Regions from separate parts of the Fictibacillus sp. NRS-1165 genome, predicted to be linked through region 3. Evidence: riboswitches for the same ligand, from Rfam matches in the RefSeq annotation. Region 3 holds a riboswitch; each other region holds the start of a gene.
What was found. Region 3 has a riboswitch for S-adenosylmethionine ahead of ABHN01_RS22630 (methionine ABC transporter ATP-binding protein). Riboswitches for the same ligand answer to the same signal wherever they lie in the genome.
Positions count from the first base shown of each region.

Region 1: it holds a riboswitch for S-adenosylmethionine, as region 3 does, so the genes downstream of both, ABHN01_RS02775 (ABC transporter ATP-binding protein) here and ABHN01_RS22630 (methionine ABC transporter ATP-binding protein) in region 3, are expected to answer to the same signal.
Region 2: it holds a riboswitch for S-adenosylmethionine, as region 3 does, so the genes downstream of both, ABHN01_RS06915 (homoserine dehydrogenase) here and ABHN01_RS22630 (methionine ABC transporter ATP-binding protein) in region 3, are expected to answer to the same signal.

Region 1 is NZ_JBDPNU010000009.1:4,762-11,684, forward strand. It holds gene ABHN01_RS02755 (ketoacyl-ACP synthase III) at 1-359, shown strand, start outside; gene ABHN01_RS02760 (GNAT family N-acetyltransferase) at 549-1,298, shown strand; gene ABHN01_RS02765 (hypothetical protein) at 1,774-2,067, opposite strand; gene ABHN01_RS02770 (VanW family protein) at 2,158-3,036, opposite strand; SAM riboswitch class I at 3,221-3,325, shown strand; gene ABHN01_RS02775 (ABC transporter ATP-binding protein) at 3,630-4,397, shown strand; gene ABHN01_RS02780 (ABC transporter permease) at 4,423-5,277, shown strand; gene ABHN01_RS02785 (hypothetical protein) at 5,459-5,860, shown strand; gene ABHN01_RS02790 (aliphatic sulfonate ABC transporter substrate-binding protein) at 5,894-6,898, shown strand.
Region 2 is NZ_JBDPNU010000018.1:23,520-30,442, reverse strand. It holds gene ABHN01_RS06925 (endonuclease MutS2) at 1-1,893, opposite strand, end outside; gene ABHN01_RS06920 (hypothetical protein) at 1,988-2,281, shown strand; gene ABHN01_RS06915 (homoserine dehydrogenase) at 2,412-3,674, opposite strand; SAM riboswitch class I at 3,788-3,895, opposite strand; SAM riboswitch class I at 3,995-4,103, opposite strand; gene ABHN01_RS06910 (undecaprenyldiphospho-muramoylpentapeptide beta-N-acetylglucosaminyltransferase) at 4,229-5,299, shown strand; gene ABHN01_RS06905 (HPr family phosphocarrier protein) at 5,574-5,846, opposite strand; gene ABHN01_RS06900 (GNAT family N-acetyltransferase) at 5,998-6,471, opposite strand; gene ABHN01_RS06895 (hypothetical protein) at 6,568-6,708, opposite strand; gene ABHN01_RS06890 (ABC transporter substrate-binding protein) at 6,763-6,923, opposite strand, start outside.
Region 3 is NZ_JBDPNU010000065.1:1,196-8,118, forward strand. It holds gene cyoE (heme o synthase) at 169-1,068, shown strand; gene ABHN01_RS22610 (phosphatase PAP2 family protein) at 1,132-1,785, opposite strand; gene ABHN01_RS22615 (ATP-grasp domain-containing protein) at 1,956-3,155, shown strand; gene ABHN01_RS22620 (general stress protein) at 3,289-3,732, shown strand; gene ABHN01_RS22625 (phosphatase PAP2 family protein) at 3,824-4,453, shown strand; SAM riboswitch class I at 4,497-4,612, shown strand; SAM riboswitch class I at 4,693-4,805, shown strand; gene ABHN01_RS22630 (methionine ABC transporter ATP-binding protein) at 4,906-5,937, shown strand; gene ABHN01_RS22635 (methionine ABC transporter permease) at 5,927-6,589, shown strand; gene ABHN01_RS22640 (MetQ/NlpA family ABC transporter substrate-binding protein) at 6,618-6,923, shown strand, end outside.

The DNA of each region.
Region 1 (6,923 bases), on a different contig from region 3:
ATGGGAGAGAAGTCTACAAATGGGCAGTCCGCACCATTCCTGAGGGTATTCATAAACTTATAGATCAAGCGGCCATGAAGCTGGATGATGTGGATTGGTTTGTACCTCATAGCGCTAACTTGAGAATGATTGAGTCGATTTGTGAAAAAGCAGGGTTTCCGGAAGAAAAAATGCTCACCAGCGTGGAGTTCTGCGGAAATACTTCCTCGGTTTCTATTCCGCTAGCGATGGATCTGGCTATAAAAAAAGGAAAGCTGAACGATGGGGACATCCTTTTGCTGTATGGATTCGGCGGGGGGCTCACACACGCCGGCCAATTGCTGCGATGGAGCCCTGATCCTGCGAAACAATCACACTGAGAAACAGCCGCTCACGGGCGGCTGTTTTTATATTGGACAAGGAAATAAAAATCAAATGGAGTATATGTTGAATGGAAGGCCAGATAATTATGTGGAGGGTGGTGCAAGGATGAGACAATGGGAAACGAAGATGGTACGAACGAAACGCGGAAACTTTGAAGTGTTTACAAAGGGGAAAGGCGTTCCTTTATGTGTAATCCATATTTACCCGGTATGAAAATTTTAGATGGAAGCCCTGAGTATATCATAATTGAACAGGCAGATCCCAGGCTTAAGCCCGAAGAGTGGAAGCAGGGGCTGTCAAAAATTTTACTGAGAGCCAAGAAGCAGAGCCTTCAGCGGATTCAGGCTGTACTATTACGGGATGGCAGAAATTATGAGAACCTTGCAAATGAATTAATCCGCAGGGGATTTGTTTATTACTCTTCCAAGGTAGATGTATATCGGAATCTAAGCGGATTAACAGACCAAACCTCTATGTTTCAATGGCTCTCTTTGAAAGATGAAACCCTGACTGAAGCCGAGTTCATCGAAATATGGAGGGAATGCATGCTGCTTTCGGACAATACTCCTTCATCACTTACGATGGAACAACACTTACAGTCCGTAAAAAAGGAACTTGGCAGCGGATGGGAATATTCCTGCCGGGTGTTTTATGATAATAAGGGCCCAAAAGGGATCTCCATTCCTCATATTGAACCAGGTACTTCAAATGAAGGCAGATTGTTTTATTTCGGAGTGCTTCCGCAAGAACGGTTTAAAGGGAGCGGAACGAAAATGCATGGCCAATCTTTGTCGTTCTTAAAGGAGATGGGGGCGGAATATTATATCGGAAGTACGCACCTGGCCAACCAAAAAATGCAGCGGGTGTTTGAGAAAAACGGGTGTGAAGCAAAAGCGTATACTGACGTATTTTATAAGTATTTTGAACATAAATAACAGCTCGTCTGCATGCAGGCGGGCTGTTTAGTTTTGATTTTCCAGACTGATTCCTTTGATCGCATTAAGCGCCGCTAGTCCATCACTCGGGTATCCGTTCGCCTGTTCCATAGGCATGAGGGAAAAGAACACGTATTAAAACGAAAAGTACGTGAATTGGTAAAAGAAAAGGTTACGGATACGAAGTGCGCCGACCTTGTTGATGACATTTCCTGTACCGACATGAATTCTGACCTTTCTCCAAAGATTCTGGCGAAAAAGTAATGTCCGGATTCATGCAATAATGTTACGGCAGGCAGAATGAAAAAAAATGATAAGAAAAATTTCCATATCTCTGTAAAACCAAACAACTCGCCAACTCCCTTTTGTGCTTATCATGCTCTCCATTCTTTTGCCTGATTCGCTTTAGGACAAACATCCAAATTCACCCGAAAAAATAAAAAAACTCAGCATTATGCTGAGCTGTAATTTCCAATTATTGAAACAGTCCTGAATGCAGCACTTCATTTGCTGCAGAAACGATATTGAACAAGAAAGCTCCCCACCATAATACACGGCCCCGTGGTGAAACTTTGCTCCATCTTTTTCTCTTGCTTTGTTCTTTGAAATAGACGAGAGCAGCAAGTGCTGTGATATTAAAGAAAACCATGCTCCAGCGGGCAACAACAAGGTAAGTCGGGCTGACTAATCCACCGGCAAGCAGCAATCCATTAATTAGGAACAGCATATAGAAAAACGGAAGACTTTTCATGTCATCACTTCTCTCCAAGATGATCAAATCCTCGTTTATTCTAACACCGCCATTATGAAATGGGAATGGGTTTGCTCAATGGTTAACAATGTTGACACAATTACTTCCCTACCGCATATTAGTGCTTTTTTTTGGAGGCACGTGAATGACGTCAGAAGACGAAATCATCACCATCATGCTCCCTCCGTACGCTTTCGCTCGTATAAGAATCGGCTGGTTGAAACGGTTCTGAAAACGGAAGTCCGGGCCATACCAGCTTACGGTCGCATCTCGCCCTTTCGGTACATAAGGGACAAGCCTGCTGTGTGAAAAACGCTGAACGATATGAAGTCCTGCCCGGTCAACTGCATTGAAAAGGGTAGAGGACACTTGGCAAATTCCACCGCCGACTCCTTCCGAAAGCTCCCCCCGCACGATAACAGGAGCACGCATGTACCCCTTATCCGATGTTCGTCTGCCTACAACACCATTAAAGGAAAAGGTTTCTCCAGGAAATACGACATGGTTGTCAATGGCTTTTGCAGCAAGTGAAATATTATGGCTCCTGGATTCGTTGGAACGGTTGAAATAGGTAACATAATGAGCAAGTTGGTTCGTGCGAATATTTCCAAGAAGCTCGCTGTCCACTCTTGGATGGACCGGTAATTGAGGAATTTCAAGTTTTACAGGCCCCTTACTGAAAAAACTCATATAAAATCGTTCTTTAAACGCTTTTTTATAGAGCATGGATCCTTTTTTTTCAGAAGTGATTCCTCCCGATTCATTGATCCTTGCGTTTAGAGGCGGACGGTAGATCTGCCCCTCCAATTTTGCCGTAAACAAGTCAAGTTTCTCGCCGTCGATAACGGGCGTACCCGGCAGCGGGATCATGAAGTCTTTTCGATCAACGATCGCAATGGTTTGCCCTTCATGTACTAAAGATATGCTGTCTGGTATATTGAGGGGCTGGACAGCCAGCAATATACCGGTTAACCAAGAAAGCAACATAACGAACAACCTCCCAACAATTAGTATGTTGAAGGCTGAATCGTTTTATGTAAGAAGGTTGAAAATGTATCGGCGACCCGGCTGTTTTTAGATTTTTCAAAAATGTTATTGACTTTGTATTCTATACCTGTTTTAATAACAATTAATCCGATGGGGTTTATATGATTTAAACCTACATAATTTTTTCTTATTAAGAGAGGTGGAGGGAATTGGCCCCATGAAACCTCGGCAGCGGACTCTTTCAGAGAACTGTGCCAAATCCAACAAGCAGCAGCTTGGACGATAAGAAAGGAAGAACATGCAATACACTTCCCCTTACACGTCCATGACAGGTAAGGGGAGGTTTTTTATTTAAGAGTAAAAAAATATCGTACAGCTGATTGGTAAACCAAAGGCCGTGTCTTGAAATTTGCAGACATGGTCTTTGGTTTTCTTTCGTACATGAACCTTTTTTCATTTGAAAGGGGGAATTTTATTCGCAGCACGGCCATTCAAATATTGCGTCGACCGGACGACCGGAGGCTTTCCTAAAATAAGGAGGTTTCCGGTTGTTTTTCTTTTGCCGAATCGTAAAGAAGAAAGGGAGATTGGTAATGACTTTACTGCAAATTAGAAAACTGGATCGAAGTTTCCAAACGGGGAAAAGCGTGATGAAAGCACTGGAACGTATAGATCTCAGTCTGAACAAAGGTGAATTTATCACGGTGATCGGCCCGAGCGGCTGCGGAAAAAGCACGCTGCTAAAGATAATTGCTGGTTTGGATACAAGGCATGAGGGTGCTGTGATGCTTGATAATCAAAAAGTATCCGGGCCGAGCATCGATAAAGGATTTATTTTTCAGGAACCAAGATTATTTCCGTGGCTGACTGTTGAAAAAAATATTGCGGCAAACTTGCCTTTGAAAGAAAAAGAAACAAAAGAAAAAGTAAGCGAACTGATCAAGCTTGTCCGATTGGAAGGATTTGAAAATGCTTATCCAAAAGAGCTGTCAGGAGGAATGGCACAAAGGGTATCGATCGCAAGGGCCCTGCTTAGAAATCCTAAGGTTCTCCTCTTAGATGAGCCATTTGGAGCCCTGGATGCCTTTACACGGTCACATATGCAGGAGGTGCTCCTCGATATCTGGGAAAAGAACCGGACAACGATGATCTTTGTTACACATGATATTGATGAAGCGATCTATCTTGCCAGCCGAGTTGTTATTATGAATCCCCGGCCGGGCACGATTCGGGAGGTAATACCGATCGAACTGCCGCATCCCCGGCGAAAAACGGATTCCGCCTTCCAAAAAATACGGCAGCGGGTATTGAGTGAATTTGAAAAAGTAGAAGTAAACGAACAATCAGAAGCTGTCCAATAAAAAACGAAGCAAAGGAGATGAAAGGATGAGCGATCAGACTGGAGTATTAACGACAACCAACTTGGATCGAAAACAGAGAAGAAAAGAGTCCGCCGTAAAAACAAAAAACCGAAAAAAAACACCCCTTTCCCATTGGGTGAGAGGATTAGCACTGCCGTTTTTTATTCTTGTCATCTGGGAGGTTGCAGGTGCCTATGGACTGATTTCAGCCACCTTGCTGCCTCGGCCGAGTGAAATTTTCATTGCATTTAAAGATCTCATCCGCACGGGAGAGTTATTTACCCATTTTAAGATCAGTCTGTTGCGGGCGATTACAGGATTTCTGCTGGGAGGGGGGCTTGGGCTTTTGGCTGGGCTTGTTGTTGGATTTTCAAGTAAAACAGAGCAAACCCTGGATCCGACCTTACAGATGCTGCGGACCATTCCATCGCTGGCTGTGATCCCATTGTTCATACTCTGGTTCGGATTTGGTGAACTCTCAAAAATATTGCTGATTTCAAAATCGGCATTCTTCCCGCTATATGTGAATGCGTTCCTGGGGATCCGCGGGGTGGACTCTAAGCTGTTTGATGTAGCAAAGATCCTTGAGTTCAGCAAATGGAAACAGATTACAAATCTCATTCTGCCGGCTGCATTGCCGAATATTCTTCTTGGTCTGCGCCTTTCGTTGGGAGCGGCCTGGCTGGCTTTGGTCGCCGCCGAATTGATGGGATCAAGTGAAGGCATCGGATACCTTATTATGGATGCGCGGCAATTTTCTCAAACGTCGGTTGTTTTTGTTGGAATTATCATTTTTGCGGTGTTCGGTAAAGCATCCGATTCACTGGTCCGCTATTTTGAGAAACGGCTTCTGAAATGGCGCGACAGCTTTATCGGGTGAAAAATCATAAAAGGAGGTGTTCGGTATGGCTCAAAACAAAAGGCAGCTCCATCTTAATCTCTTTTTGGCAGGAATGGGCCACCACGAAGCTTCGTGGAGGGCATCCTAGCTCAACCGTGGATCAAACACTGGAATTTTAATTATTTTAAAAAACTTGCACAAAAAGCAGAACAGGCTACGATTGTACTGCTTATCCGCTGGTGGACCACTTCCAGAGCTTCCGTTAACGGACGGACACCGCATCCGGACTCCGCTGATTCAGGAGCTGGCACAACGGGAGAACTTGACCATCAGGGAACTTCTGCTTCGTCTTGCCGGCGGGAGAGGGCACTATACCATCGCAGGTGCTCCAGAGCAGATCGCCGATGAACTTGAAAAATGGTTTAAGAACGAAGGAGCAGATGGCTTTAATATTATGCCTCAGCTCTTGAGTGAGGGATCGGACGACTTCATCGATCATGTTATTCCGCTATTACAGCACAGAGGGTTATTCCGGACAAAGTATGAAGGAGATACATTAAGGGTTCACTTCCAGCTTCAAAGGCCAGAGGCTAACACAGGTCTATATACATTAAAAGTTTAGTAGTAGATTGCATATAAGGAGAGGAGAAAACAGATGACACAATTAACGAAGAGAAAAATCATGCCAGGTGTATTCCTATTGATTTTATTGATGGCTTTGCTTTCCGGCTGCAGTGAACAAAGCACGAACGCTGAGCAGAAAGGTGACGTTAGGGTCAATATCGGAGTCCAGGGAAGTACCGGCGTTCTGCCTTATGCCCGTGAAAAGGAATACTTTGAAAAAGCGTTTGAGAAAGAAGGCGTAAAAGTAAAATGGAACGAATTTTCAAGCGGTCCTCCTCACTTTGAGGCACTGGCATCTGGAAGACTGGACTTCGGTGCCACTGGGGGTACGCCTCTTATTGCCGGGCAGTCTGGTGATGTGGACTTTAAAGCGATTGCGGTGACAACCAACGGAAAAAAAGGAAATTCCATCATCATTCCTAAGGGCAGCAGCATCAAAAATTTGAAGGACTTAAAAGGTAAAAAAATAGCCGTGGCTAAAGGAAGCAGTGCTTACAATTTCCTCTACATGGCTCTTGAAAAAGCAGGTCTGACCGACAAAGATATAAAAATTGTACAGCTGCAGCCTGATGAAGCAAGGCCAGCCCTCGATAACGGCTCCATTGATGCCTGGTCGACCTGGGAGCCTTACGCAACCACTGCACTCTATCAAACAGGGGCAAAATCCCTCGCTGATGGAGAGAACTTAAATATCAATGCGCCAAGCTTTCTCGTGGCTAGAACACAGTTTACGAAGGAGCATCCTGACTTAACGGTCGTCTTCTTAAAAACGTATGAAAAAGTCAGACAAGAATTTATCCATCATCCGGATAAAGTAACAAATGAAATTGCCAAACGTGAGAAACTGGATCCGGAAATTGTCCGCACGGTCTTAAAGCGATCGGATTTAATCCTATCTCCGACAACAGAGGAGTTCGCAAAAGCCCATCAGCATCAGGCTGATTTTCTGTATAAAGTCGGAGGCATCAACAAAAAGCTCAATACATCAAAAGTGATAGAGAACCGGTTTGTTGAGAAGGCTCTGGAGAAGGAGTGAGCAGCAAACATTTTGATGGAGGGAT
Region 2 (6,923 bases), on a different contig from region 3:
GTCTTTTTTCCGGTTTTCCTTGCTTTCAAAGACAATATCCATATCATAATTCTCAGGATATAATTCGTTCCTTGAAATATGGAGGGTTAGACGATGCTTATGAACCTTCACTTTTTCCTCTTGCACAAGGACAACGTATTCTCCCCTGTTATCTTCTTCAGAACAGATGATGCCCGCGGTTTTCAAGCTGGAAACATAAACGCGGTCGCCGATTTCGAACGTTTGGTTAACCGGTTTTTCTTTTATTTTCTCCTCCTTTCTGCTTATCTTCCGGCTCCTTTTTTCTTCTGCTTCTCTTCTTCTCTCCACCATTTGCTTTTGTGCATCTTCATGCAGAATAGTCTCCTCTGCCTGTCGTGAAACGTCTTTACTCGTAATTTGTCTGGCTCTTGTGATCAGCTTCTGATCAAGGCCGAGCTTCCACGCGATGGAAAATGCTTGACTCTCGCCGGCTTCGCCGATCCTCAGCTCGTATAGCGGCTGGAGGGACTCAAGATCAAACGCCATGGATGCATTTTCAAATCCAGGAGTAAGAGAAGCAAAATCTTTTATTTCACTATAGTGTGTTGTGGCCAGAATGGAAGCTCCTTTTTCAAACAGATCTTCAAGGATCGCTATTGCCAGCCCCATTCCTTCAGCAGGATCGGTTCCTGCTCCAAGTTCATCGAGAATGACAAGAGTATCAGGCCCAGCCTTTCGAAGAATGGAGATGATGTTTGTCATATGAGCGGAAAAAGTGCTTAAGGACTGCTCAATGTTCTGATGGTCACCGATATCTGTCAGCACCTCTGAATAGATTCCGAACTCACTTCCCTCTCCCGCAGGGATATGAAGCCCCGACTGAACCATCAGCGTCAGCAGCCCTGCTGTTTTTATAGCTACCGTTTTCCCTCCGGTGTTCGGACCCGTAATGACGAGTGCTCCAAAGTCTTCACCGAGTCTTATATTCAACGGGACAGCCTGGCTTCCGAGCATCGGATGCCGCCCCTCATGGAGGATGGTCCGTTTTTTAAGATTAAGCGACACTTCCCTTCCATTAATGGCAAGGCTGTATTTAGCTTTGGCAAAGATAAAATCATAATGAAGCATACCCTCGATATTAACGGAGATCTCCTTTTTATAGCCTGCCACCAGGCCCGTTAATGTGCCCAGCACCCTCGCAGTTTCGATATCTTCCTCTGACTGCAGAAGCTGACGCTCATCCTGCAGCTTTCGGACCTCTTTTGGTTCAATAAAAACGGTGGAACCGCTCGCAGATGAATCAACGATTTGCCCATCCATGCTCCGCTTAAATTTACTTTTTACAGGTATAGCGTATCTGCCTTCTCTCATCGAAATCATCGGCTCCTGCAGCATATCCCGATAGGCCGGCGATTTCAAAATATGCTCGAGCTTGGATTTGATTTTTTCCTCACACGCATTCATTCTTTTTCTAACCTTTTCAAGCGGCTTACTGGCTCCGTCATCCACTCTTCCATTCCGTATACAGCGCTGGATCTCGGTTATGAGATCTTTCAGCGGAAAAAGAGAATACGCATAAGCCGATACGGCAGGTGCAATAAATTCTTTATCTTTCATATAGCGCTGCATGCGCTGTACGTTTTCTGCCAATCCGCAAATAAGCTGGAGCTGTTCAGGGCTTAAGAGAAGACCCTTATCCGGAAGCGACATCACATGTTCGATTCCATTCAAGTTCGCGATAGGAACGCTGGTTGACTTTCTTAGAACCGCCGCGGATTCTGTTGTTTCCCTCAGCCAAGCTTTAATAACCGGCAGCTCTCCGGAAGGCAGAAGCTCCTGAATTTTTCTTTTGGTACGTTCATTTAATGCATACTCAGACAGAATTTCTCTGATTTTATTGAATTCCAGCATTTTATTCGTAAAGGTGTTCAATGGTCGTTGCCTCCTCTTTTTTTAACACATTACCGTTACACCATGTTTTATGAATGGTTCCTGCCGTCCCTCCTTCCGGGAACAGGGCCAGAACATGCCAATGAAAAAGGCAGAAATGGACCGCCGTCATTTCTGCCTGTTAATCATTTTCGTGGAGAAGGATGCGCCTCTCTGTACAGCCTCGCCCTATGCTTTGGCAGCTGTAAAAAGCATAAAAAATACGCCCAAAGAGCGCGGCATCGTTCGGTGCACTAAATACGCACACGAAAATGAGAAATGTTGTATGCTGACCGCTGTTCTTAACTATTGGTGGCCGCAAAAAGACATAAAGGTACAAACCGATTCAAACACGGTCTTTTTGCTCCAGCTATCCAATTCGATTAGTTAAGAACGTGAACGCTCATCCACACAACTCCCTTCCTTTTATTACTCCCATCATATGTAAAATACTTTTCATTGTCAACCTGATGACATAAAAAAATCCGCAGAGAGTAAAAGGGCTCTCCACGGATCTATCTTTATTCGGCTACAAGAACTTTTTCTCTCTCTGTTCCACTGCTGCTTTTTGAAAGCCGGACCGGATAGATGCTGTTCACCGGAATAAAATCATCCTGTGTTGAAGGCAGAGGGCCATCATAAAGCAAAGCAGCAAGAGAAGCATGAGAAAACCTGAGAGAAGTCCGGTCTAAAATGGTACCATGCTTTTCAAGCGATGCCACCCTATCTTTTGTAAAATCTACTTTGTCACCGATTAGAAGGTAGGTACGATCTCCTTGTTCCTGTTTTTTTTGTGTTACTGCCGATACTGCCGGTTTATCTCTGTACGCTTCTCCTGTTTCATAAATGGATAAGAAATCTTCCACGATGGCACTTGCCGTAGCTTCTGCCCCAGCTCCCGGCCCCTGCAAGGTCAAACAGCCGAGAAGATCGGTCTGAATACGGACGGCATTATCGACACCTTCCACTCCGTATAAGGAATGATCACTGTCTACAAATACAGGCTTCACTTCAAGATTCAGACTTTCGTTCAAAAGGACGAGATGCTTCACCCGAAGTCCGATCTGCTCCGCCAGCTGAATCTCCTCAAGGAGCACATTTCCAATCCCTTCAACCTGCACTTCTTCCCAGGAAGGCTGAACGCCATAAATCCATTTACTCAGCACCATCGCCTTATAAAAGGCGTCCAAGCCCTCAACGTCATTCGTTGGATCCGGCTCTGCATATCCTTTTTGCTGTGCCAGTTTCAGTGCTTCCTCAAAGGAAGAACCGGTCGTTCTCATGTGTGAAAGAATGAAATTGGACGTCCCGTTTAAAATGGCCTCCACATGCTGAATCCGATTGATTCTTAAAAGCTCCCTCAATGTTCTCAATATCGGTATCCCGCCGCCTACACTTGCTTCATAGATAAACCGCACACCTTTTTCCGCTGCACGTTCAGATAATTCCTCTCCATGACGGGCGATTAGATCCTTGTTGGCAGAAATCACGTGGCAGCCTGCTTCAAGTGATTGAATGATATAGGTTCGGGCGGGCTCAATCCCCCCGATGGCCTCGATGACCACATCTGGCGCTTCTTCCCCGATCGCCTTCTCAAAATCTGATGTCACCGGCACCCCTCCTACGGTAGGCCTTGATTTGGAAGGATCCTTAATTAATATACTGGACAGCCTCAGATGTTTTCCCAGCAACTCTTCTAAAGCTCCTTTTCTTTCTACAATGGATGAATACACACCCGTGCCAACCGTTCCCAATCCAAGCAATGCAATTTTAATTTCATTCATTGTCAACACTCCCTGTAATCTATAATTTTTAGTAAAAGACTGAATAATTAGTACCTGCCAGAAGGCAAAAGAAAAAACCTCATCATAAGAAGAGGTTTGCAGCAGCGGCCCTCCTCTTATCATCCAGGGTCTTTTCCTGCAGGTAGTAGCACCTTTTCAGACCTGTGTCTGAAGGTTGCCGGGCTTCATCGGGCCTTTCCCTCCGCCGCTCTGGATAAGAGTATTTCATTAGAATGAAACATGTTATGTAGCACTTTATTTTTTTAGTACAAAAAACCCCCTTATCATAAAGATAAGAGAGCTTTAGGTTCCCGTTCCGTCTCTTATCTCTCAAAGTTTTACCTTTGAAGGATTTGGCACCTTTTCAGACGTATGCCTGAAGGTTGCCGGGCTTCATCGGGCCTTTCCCTCCGCCGCTCTTGATAAGCTTCATTAAATTATTCTAACTCTATCATGGCAGTATGGATAGCGTCAACCATTATTCAGATATTTCAAGATTCAGCGGCAAATGCTTTTGGTATGATAGAAATACATAACTAAAAGGGGTGGAACGTTTGGGCAGGAAAATTGTGTTTACCGGTGGAGGTTCAGCGGGGCATGTCTCTGTCAACCTGGCGCTGATTCCCTTGTTCCTGGCAGAAGGCTGGGACGTCAGCTACATCGGATCTAAAGGCGGAATTGAACAGCAGCTGACAGAATCCATTGATGGGGTGCGCTATTACAGTATCTCAACCGGAAAGCTTAGACGCTATTTCGATTGGAACAATTTTAAAGAACCGTTCCGTGTCGTGAAAGGGGCTTTTGAAGCGTTTCGGCTCATTAAGACAATAAAACCAGATGTAGTCTTTTCAAAAGGCGGTTTCGTTTCTGTACCTGTAATACTCGGGAGCCGGATGAACAAGGTACCTATTGTGACACATGAATCCGACCTTAGCCCAGGGCTTGCCAACCGGCTATCACTTCCCTTCGCAAAGAAGGTATGTACAACCTTTCCCGAAACCGCTGACCAGCTCCCAAACGGTAAAGCAGTATATGCGGGTGCAGTGATCCGTACAGATCTGCATAAAGGGAACGCAGCAAATGGGAGGGCTTTTTGCGGTTTTACTTCCCGCAAGCCGATTATCCTGATTATGGGCGGGAGCCTCGGATCAAAAAAAATAAACGAGTCTGTACGATTAAGCCTGGATGCCCTGCTCCCCCGATATCAAATTGTTCATCTATGCGGGAAAGGGCAGATGGATGGTTCAATCAGAAGAAACGGCTATGTTCAGTTTGAGTATGTAACAGATGAACTTCCTGATCTCCTTGCGGCCACTCACTTTGTTGTTTCAAGAGCAGGATCAAATTCAATTTTTGAGTTCTTATCACTCAGAAAACCAATGCTTCTTATCCCCCTTTCCAAAGAAGCCAGCCGCGGGGATCAGATCGAGAATGCCCAATCATTTGAAAAGCAGGGATTCTGCAAGGTACTTTTTGAAGAGGAGCTGACCGCTGACTCTCTTTGTGACAGTATCGAAAAGCTTGATGAGATGAAGGGAGCCTACATCAGCCGAATGGAAAAAAGCCGGCTGAATAATGCATTGGATCAGCTGTTTTCCCTCATTAAAGAAGAAGCGAAAGGATAACTTAAACCGATCGGGCGGAGGAAAAGAGAAATGAAAAAGCTTGCCCTATGATTAGGTGCAAGCTTTTTTATTTTGGGCTTGGACAGATTTCTGAAATGCTTGGATCAAAACCCGTCGTTATATGTCGAGTGTAAATAGATCGATAATAAAAAAATTGGCCAAGAAAAATTTATGGACAACAAGGCCATTTGTCTTACTATATCAAGTAAATTCCCACTGCATCTCCGCCTCGCCCTGCCTTTTCTATCCCGCTCGATTTTCTAATGTTCAAATCTTAACGATTCGTTATATGGAGGGATCCATTTCTCCCTGCACAAATCTGTCTCAAACCCTCCAGTGCGTCCTGTTTATCCAGGCCTTGCGCAGATATGCAGCATAACCCGGCAATTCCGCGAAGCTTGCTCATGCTGAGTATGCTTTTGGCGTTCATCTGGCAGTTATCAAATTCAAAATAGATCTGGCATTCCTCGTACTCATTCGCTTTATGAACGAGCTTGTTAATGGTCGCTGAATTCATTTTTTCCTGCAAAAAGCAGTATGTCTTCATGGCCTTTCACTCCTATTCTTTACCCCTAACATTTTAATCCACAATCATTAAGCACATGTTAAGCAGGTTTGGCTTTTGTGCACACGAATGAGGATATGCGGCAGAAATCGTCTTTATGTGAATAAGAATGAATTTAGGAAAAAAGAAGGGATTAACCGATGAAGGATTTTTCAAGGATATGAAGAAGCTTTCCCCCGCTTTCTCTAACTTCTATCTCTTCAAAACCCATTTTGGACCAAAAGGAAAGGGCCGGAACATTCCCGCTAAGCACCCCCAGCCTCAGGCATATTTTCTTGTTCTTCTTCATCTCTTCTTCGCAAACCAAATATATTTCCTTGGCTAGCCCCTGTTTTTGAAAAGCGCTGTGTACCATTAAAAAACCGAGCCATGGTTTGTGGTCTTTCGGATTATGCAGCAGATACTCAAGAATAGCTGCGTTCCTGCCGCCTGTATGAATCAAATACCGTGTCCTCGGCGATCCCTCAAGATCTTTAAGCTCCTCTTCCACCTGTTCAATTGTCACTTTGCTTGTACCGTAAAACAGCTTATTGTAAAACGGATTGGTGTTCATGATCTCAAGCTCGTCCGAAGCTTTTTCCAGGCCGCTCTTGTCCCATTCCAACACGACGTCTGCCCCCTTTTTGATCTAAGATCATCATAACCTGCAATGATTTTTCATTAAAGAAAAAACGCACTCCCTGTAATGGAGTGCGCCTTCCTGTTATTTGTTCTCTTTCATGTTTTTGGCTTCCGCAATGTCTCCCTGATTGGCGATCGGATCAGCAAACGTTCCTTTTGGAATATCCGCTTTTCCTTTTCGCTGTTCAGCGTTTTGCTTGCGGATTTTTTCATTGTTAGCCATAACGGCACCTCCTCTTTGATTATTACCCTAACCATTAACGAGGCATCTATTCTTCTATTTCTCAAAATTAATAAAAGCGTTCTTTGGATCTTCCTTCTTTTTGATCATTTTGGATTCAAAGAGCCAATCCGAAACCTGTTTCCATGAACCCAAGTCCTGATAGCCAAATGGCTTCTTCCCGCTGTCCATTAACGGCAAAAGAGTCTGGAGGCTTT
Region 3 (6,923 bases):
TTGATGTCCCAAGGGATGGCTGCACGCAGCTGTCTTTTTTTATGTCTGACGAGATTTGAACGATTATTGAACAGTATAAGAACATAATGTGACATTTATCACAAACTAGTGTTAGGTCTGTTAAAATAGAGACATAATATATGATAGATATGAAAAGATGGTGATCTTATGGGTGAAAATGCTGCTCCAAGCATTTTAAAAGACTATATACAAATAACAAAGCCGGGTATTATCTTTTCTAACCTCCTAGGTACAATTGCTGGCTTTTGCATCGGTGCGAGGAACCTCTCTTCAAGCCTCAGCTTATGGGAGCTTTTCTTCTGGACCGTTTTCGGAACGGTTTTTGTCATCGGTTCGTCGGCCATTGTGAATAATGTTTACGATGCGGATATCGATAAATACATGGAACGGACAAAGAACCGGCCGATTACCAATGGAAGAATACCAAAACGGAACGCAATCTTAATGTCGATTATTCTTATCGTAATCGGTGAGGCTATTTTAGGTTTCATGGTGAACCCCCTTGCTGCACTTATTGGGTTCATCGGCTTCATTTTCTATGGTTTTGTTTATACGATGTCCAAAAGGGTAACAGTGGTTAATACAGAAATCGGATGTATTTCAGGTGCTACACCGCCGATTATCGGTTATACAGCCGTAACTGGTAACTTTGATCTGATTGCGCTGCTTTTATTTGTGTTCATGTTCGCATGGCAGCCGCCGCACTTCTTCGCTCTCGCAATGAAACGGGCGGAAGAGTACCAGAGCGTAAATGTTCCGATGCTGCCGAACAAAGTGGGCTTTAAGCAAACGAAGGTTCATATTTTAATCTATACTGTATTCGCTGTAGCAGCTTCCCTTCTCTTGTACTTCTTTAATGTACTGGGAGTCTGGTATTTAATCGTAGCGGGTATTTTAGGAGCGGTTTTCCTTTACCGTGCGATGCAGTCCTTTAAATACAAAGAAAAAGAAACGGAAATTGCGTGGTCTGGCCGAATGTTTAAATTCTCCATTATGTATCTAACGCTCATGTTTGTAACCATGATGTTTGCTCCAATTTTCAGCTGATTGCTAAAGTATAAAATAAACCCCAGTGAAAAGGTGCCAGGCACCATCTCAGCTGGGGTTTTTTTAATGGCTGATTTCTTTCGTTGTTGAGGGAATTGGCTTTGATTTTATGAAAGGTGACCAATTTCTATCGGCGACAAAACACAGTATTTCTGCCAATAGGATGGCAGCCAGCACGTCGAGGACAACATGCTGTTTAACCATAAGAGTGGAAACGATAATGATCACGGATAAGCAAGTAATCACGCTCCTGTTCCAGATTGTCGAGAACGGCGCCCTTCGAATCACACGACTCAGCAGGTAGCTGGAAAAGCAGTGGATGCTTGGAAAACAATTATAAGGGGCATCCATCGCGTAGACCCAGTTTACAAGAGATCCCAAAAATGAAGAACCAGAAACGAAAGGGCGAGGAACGGTAGTCTGAAATACGTTGTAAACGGTATAGCAGATCAGCAGGCCTGCAATGTATACAAAGAGTGTCTTGAAGTACGTTTTCTTATCTTTGAAATAAAAATAAATCAAGGTTCCGTAAATATATAAAGTCCACAATAGGTAAGGGATAATAAAAACAGCTGAGAATGGTACATGCCTGTCAACAGCTGTTGATAGGATATGCACTTCGCTTCCCGGGTGGTTGACCCAATCATACATCAAGGAGCTGATCGGCAATAATCCTAAAGAAAGCAGCGGGTAAAGATTTTGCAGCGTTTTTTTCATAATTTCCTCCATGGCAGCTAACTTCTTTTGCCATTTCCCTAGTATATATCAGATGAAACAGAAAGTTTAAATGGCGAAATTCGTTGGCTAAATGATAAGGCTGCTGGTTTAAGGGAAAGCTAAAAAAGGTATTTATCCTGTAATCCAGGCATGTTCAGGAGGTACAATCCATGCAGATAAGCAAACCAGCAATTGTTCCGCGTTTTACATTTTCTGAAATTTACGGTCCTGATCTCATTTTTAATCCAAGGCCATCGTTCGCACACAATAAGTGGATCCCTGATTGTCCAGTAAAGCTTGATCTTCTGACGGGAAGCCAGTTTGCAGTATTGGGAAGCATGCCGGTGATCTGCAGCAGGGCAGTAACCACGCAAAAAGCAACAGAGCTTTATGAACGAGCAGGCCTCCAGCTGCGTTTTCCGGTTCATGAATATTCGACGAAAGAGGATTACCGCAGGATTTTCGGCCGTTTAGAAAACGAGCGGAAGAAGATGGTAGTTCAGCATATTCACCCAGAGGAAGAAATGTCATCAGAGAATTATTGGATTGATCCGGGGCTCGTTCAGTACTTAAACAACAAAGCGAATTTAGAAGAGCTGGTTCCTCCCGGGCACGCTCCGAAAAGAAAATCAACTACGTCTGCGGAGCTTGATGATCAATTAGCAGACTTTCCTTTTCCTTGTGTTGTGAAAGCCGCAACCAATGAGGCAAATGCTGCAGGGTTCGATGTATTCATTTGCAGAAACAAGGAGGACATAAAGAAGGCAGCTGATTTCTTTGCCTCCTGTGAAGGGATTGTCATTGAAGAATACTTGGAAATTGAACAAAATTATTGCGTTCAATTCGCATGTACGGCGGATGAACGTCTTCTTTATCTTGGCACTGCGGTACAAAATATAACGAATGACGGAAAATATGAAGGAAACTGGGTCGATAAAGAGTCAGAGCCCGGTGATGAGGTAGTTAAGATCGGCAGAAGAATTATGGAAGAAGGCTGTAAACGGGGTTATAAAGGAATTGCTGGGTTTGATATTGCCGTTACGCCTGATGGAAGAAAGATTGCTTTTGATCTGAATTACAGAGTGAACGGTTCCACTGCGGCCCTGCTTCTTAGAGACAGCATAGAAGAGCATCTGGGGCAAAAGGTCGTTAAATACGTATCCTGGAAATCCATCGGTGGCATAGAGCCTCTCTACGATTGTGTGAAACGAGGAATAGAAGATGGCTATTTCATTCCGCTGTCCATCTATGATGGAAATGAAAGCCCATATGAAGATGCCGATACCCTTATACAAGGGCTTGTTCTTGGAGACTCTCGCGAAGAAGCCGAGCAAAAGGAATCAATTTTTCAGCGGGCAGGCCTTTCCTAACGGTAAAATCCATTCACAGCTCCCCCTCCGTTTTTTGAGGGGAGTTTTTTCATAACTATCCTGCCTGTTTACAGACACAGGGTTGGGGTAAATACTAATTATAAATGAGTCATTGATTAGGAGGCAAATACATATGAGCAAAATGGTGATTGGAGTTTATGAAACAGAACGAGAAGCCATTAACAGTATACAATCCCTTGTGGAACAAGGATACAGCGCAAAGGATATTTCCATCCTTGCTAAAGATGACGGAAAGATGGATCGGGTTTCCGATAAAACGAATGTTACAGAAGAACATTTGGATGAAGATGTAAATGAAGCGGCTTACGGTACAATTGCAGGTTTTCTGAGCGGTATTGGCGGTGCCATAGCGGTACCGGGCCTTGGTGTTCCAGGTATAGGCCCGCTGCTTGCTGCCGGTCCATTTGCATCCATGTTCGGTGAAGACTCGGAGGACGACCTTAAAGAACTTTTGATGTCATTGGACCTCTCTGAACGAACCGCTGAACGCTATGTGCAAAAAGTCGAGCATGGAAGTATCATGGTGTTTTTAGAAAAAGAAGCGGTAAAACTATAGGCGAGGGTTCCAGTAACAGAAAGACCGTGAATAAATTAGTGTGCCTCATGAAACGATAGGTACATAGATGTATTTAGAAGTGAGGGCAGAAATGAAAAACGATGAGAGAGCTGTATTTAGCATTATATTTATCGGGATCTTGCTGTTGAATGTAATGGTTAAACTTCGTAAAAATGCTTATTGGATGAAAATGGACCGAAAAACCAGCTCCGCTTTTTTTTCGTTGCGGGGCATACAGGTTATCGATATTTTTCTGAGGCTGTACTCCATTATTGGTTCGGGTTTTGTGCTGATTCCAGCGACACTCCTGTCAGCGTGCCGATACAGCCAGAAGGGACAGCGAAGGAAAGCGTTATTTTTGGTTGTTAACTTGGCAGGCTGCCGCTGGGTTAATTCGATTTTAAGAAAGAAATGGGACTATCGCGCTCCCTCGACAAAACCGTTTTTTATTAGATATGGATTTCCAAGTGCACATGCGATGAATGCTACGGCAATGTATGGTGTATTGGTCATGTTAACGAAAAGGCTGTCAAGAAAAACAAAGATGATGTTATTATCACTTCATATCGGTTTTGTCTCGCTCAGCAGAGTTTATTTAGGCATCCACTATTTTACGGATGTCCTTGCGGGAGTGGCTTGGGGAGCTGTCTGGCTAGCTCTGATGAAAGCCGTGTTTTATTCTGATCAGAGAACCCTGAAAAAAGATTTGACATGCGAGTAAAGTATGGTTTAAGATAAGTAACATCAACAAAATATGAACGTGTTTCTTATCCAGAGAGGTGGAGGGATATGGCCCTGTGATACCTCGGCAGCGGGTTTTTCATTTAGAAAAACACTGTGCCAATTCCAGCAAGTTCCTTATGGGCTTGGAAGATAAGAAGAGCAGCTCGTTTCCTTATGGATACTTCATCTCTTCTTTCTTTAGGAAGAGATTTTTTAGTTGTAATTAAATATATATTTTTCTTATCCAGAGAGGTGGAGGGATTGGCCCTTTGAAGCCTCGGCAGCGGGTTCCTGTTTTACTCGGAATACTGTGCCAAGTCCGGCAAGCGATGACGCTTGGAAGATAAGAAGAGATCAGCGACTCTTTGATGCTTAGGCCTCTTCTTGTTTTCAAGAAGAGGCCTTTTTGCTGTTTAGGGAAGCGATAGTGAAGGAAGGAGAACGGAGCCATTGATTCGATTTGAAGAGGTAACCAAATTTTATGAGAGTGGCAAAAATAAGGTCAGAGCGCTAAACAATGTGAGCTTTGAGGTGAAAAAAGGAGAGATCTACGGAGTTGTAGGTTATAGCGGAGCAGGAAAGAGCTCTTTGCTCCGCTGTGTAAATCTTCTGGTGAAGCCGACATCAGGACACGTTTTTGTCGGGGAAGACGACATGGCTGGATTGTCTCCAAAAGACTTGAGAAGAAAACGGAAAAATATCGGCATGATCTTTCAACATTTTAATCTGCTCAATGCAAAGACGGTTTTTGATAATATTGCGACGCCGCTTTACCTGCTCGGGGTGAAGAAATCCGCCATTAAGGAGAAGGTGAATGATCTGCTGGAATTTGTAGGTTTGACAGAGCACGGTCATAAATATCCCGACCAGCTCTCCGGCGGACAAAAACAGCGGGTAGGTATCGCCCGGGCGCTATCCACGGATCCGGAAGTGCTATTGTGTGACGAGGCCACTTCGGCCTTGGATCCGCAGACGACGGCCAGTATTTTAAAGCTCTTAAAAAAAATCAATAAAGAATATAACATTACCATTCTCATCATTACGCATGAGATGAATGTCATTCGCGAAATTTGCGATTCCGTCGCTGTGATGGAAGGGGGAGAGGTGATCGAGAAGGGGAGCGTTTTTGATGTGTTTGCGAAGCCTCAAACGGAGACGGCAACGCGCTTCGTCAGTTCGGTTCTTCAGGATGAACTTCCTGAATCCCTGAAAGTCCTGCTTAAGAAGCAGGACCGCAATCATAAGATTTTCAGGATCGTCTTTACCGGAGCTTCCACCGGCCAGCCGCTGCTCTCGCAGATCGCTAAAAAATTCAACGTGGATGTCAGTGTACTGTACGGCCATGTCACAGAACTTCAAGACGTGCCTTTCGGAAATCTTGTTGTCCAATTGATTGGTGACGAACAGGAAATCAGAAGAGCGATCTTTTTCGTGAACCAAAGCGAAGTACAAGTTAGGGAGGTTGCATCTCATGCAAGTTGATTGGAGTACATTTTGGGTCGACATTTTAAATGCAGCCGGTGACACATTAACAATGGTCGGTTTTTCCCTTTTGTTCTCGGCTGCCATCGGGATTCCGCTTGGCGTCGTGCTCGTAGTTACGAGGAAAGGTCACATTCTTGAGAACCTGGCTGTCTTTAATATTTTAAATGCGATTGTAAACGTATTGCGTTCGATACCGTTCATCATCTTAATGGTGGCGATTATCCCGTTTACAAGATTTATCGTCGGTACTTCCATCGGGACATCCGCCGCGATTGTACCATTGATTGTATATGCCGGCCCCTATATCGCAAGGCTCGTGGAAAACAGCCTGCTTGAGATCGATCCGGGTATTGTCGAAGCCGCAGAAGCGATGGGGGCTACACCTTGGCAGACCATTTTCCGCATCCTACTGCCGGAAGCATTCAGCTCACTAATCCTGTCGTTTACGATTGCTACGATTGGTTTGGTGGGTGCTTCAGCGATGGCAGGGGCTGTCGGGGGCGGAGGCCTTGGTGATCTGGCCATTGCCTATGGCTATCAGCGATTTGATACAGACGTCATGATCGTCACTGTCGTTCTGCTCGTCATCCTTGTACAAGGGCTGCAGAGCGCAGGAAACATATTGTCCAGAAAAATTAGAAGAAGATAAAAAGAGAAAAAGGGAGTAGGGAAATCTTATGAAAAAATATTCACTGATCATTTTAGTCATCGGGGTTTTAATGTCGGCATTCTTGAGCGGGTGCAGCGGCGGAGATGAAAAAGGGCTTGAAAAAGTAAAGATAGGCATCAGCGGCTCTGACAGCGACGTGTGGAAGTATATTGCTCAAAAAGCTGAAAAAGAAGGCATCGATTTGGAAATCGTAGAGTTTTCCGATTATGTCCGACCGAATCAAGCATTGGCTGATGGAGATATTGACGCCAATGCGTTTCAGACGATCTCTTATTTTAACGCATTTAAAAAAGAACATAAACTGGATTTAGCA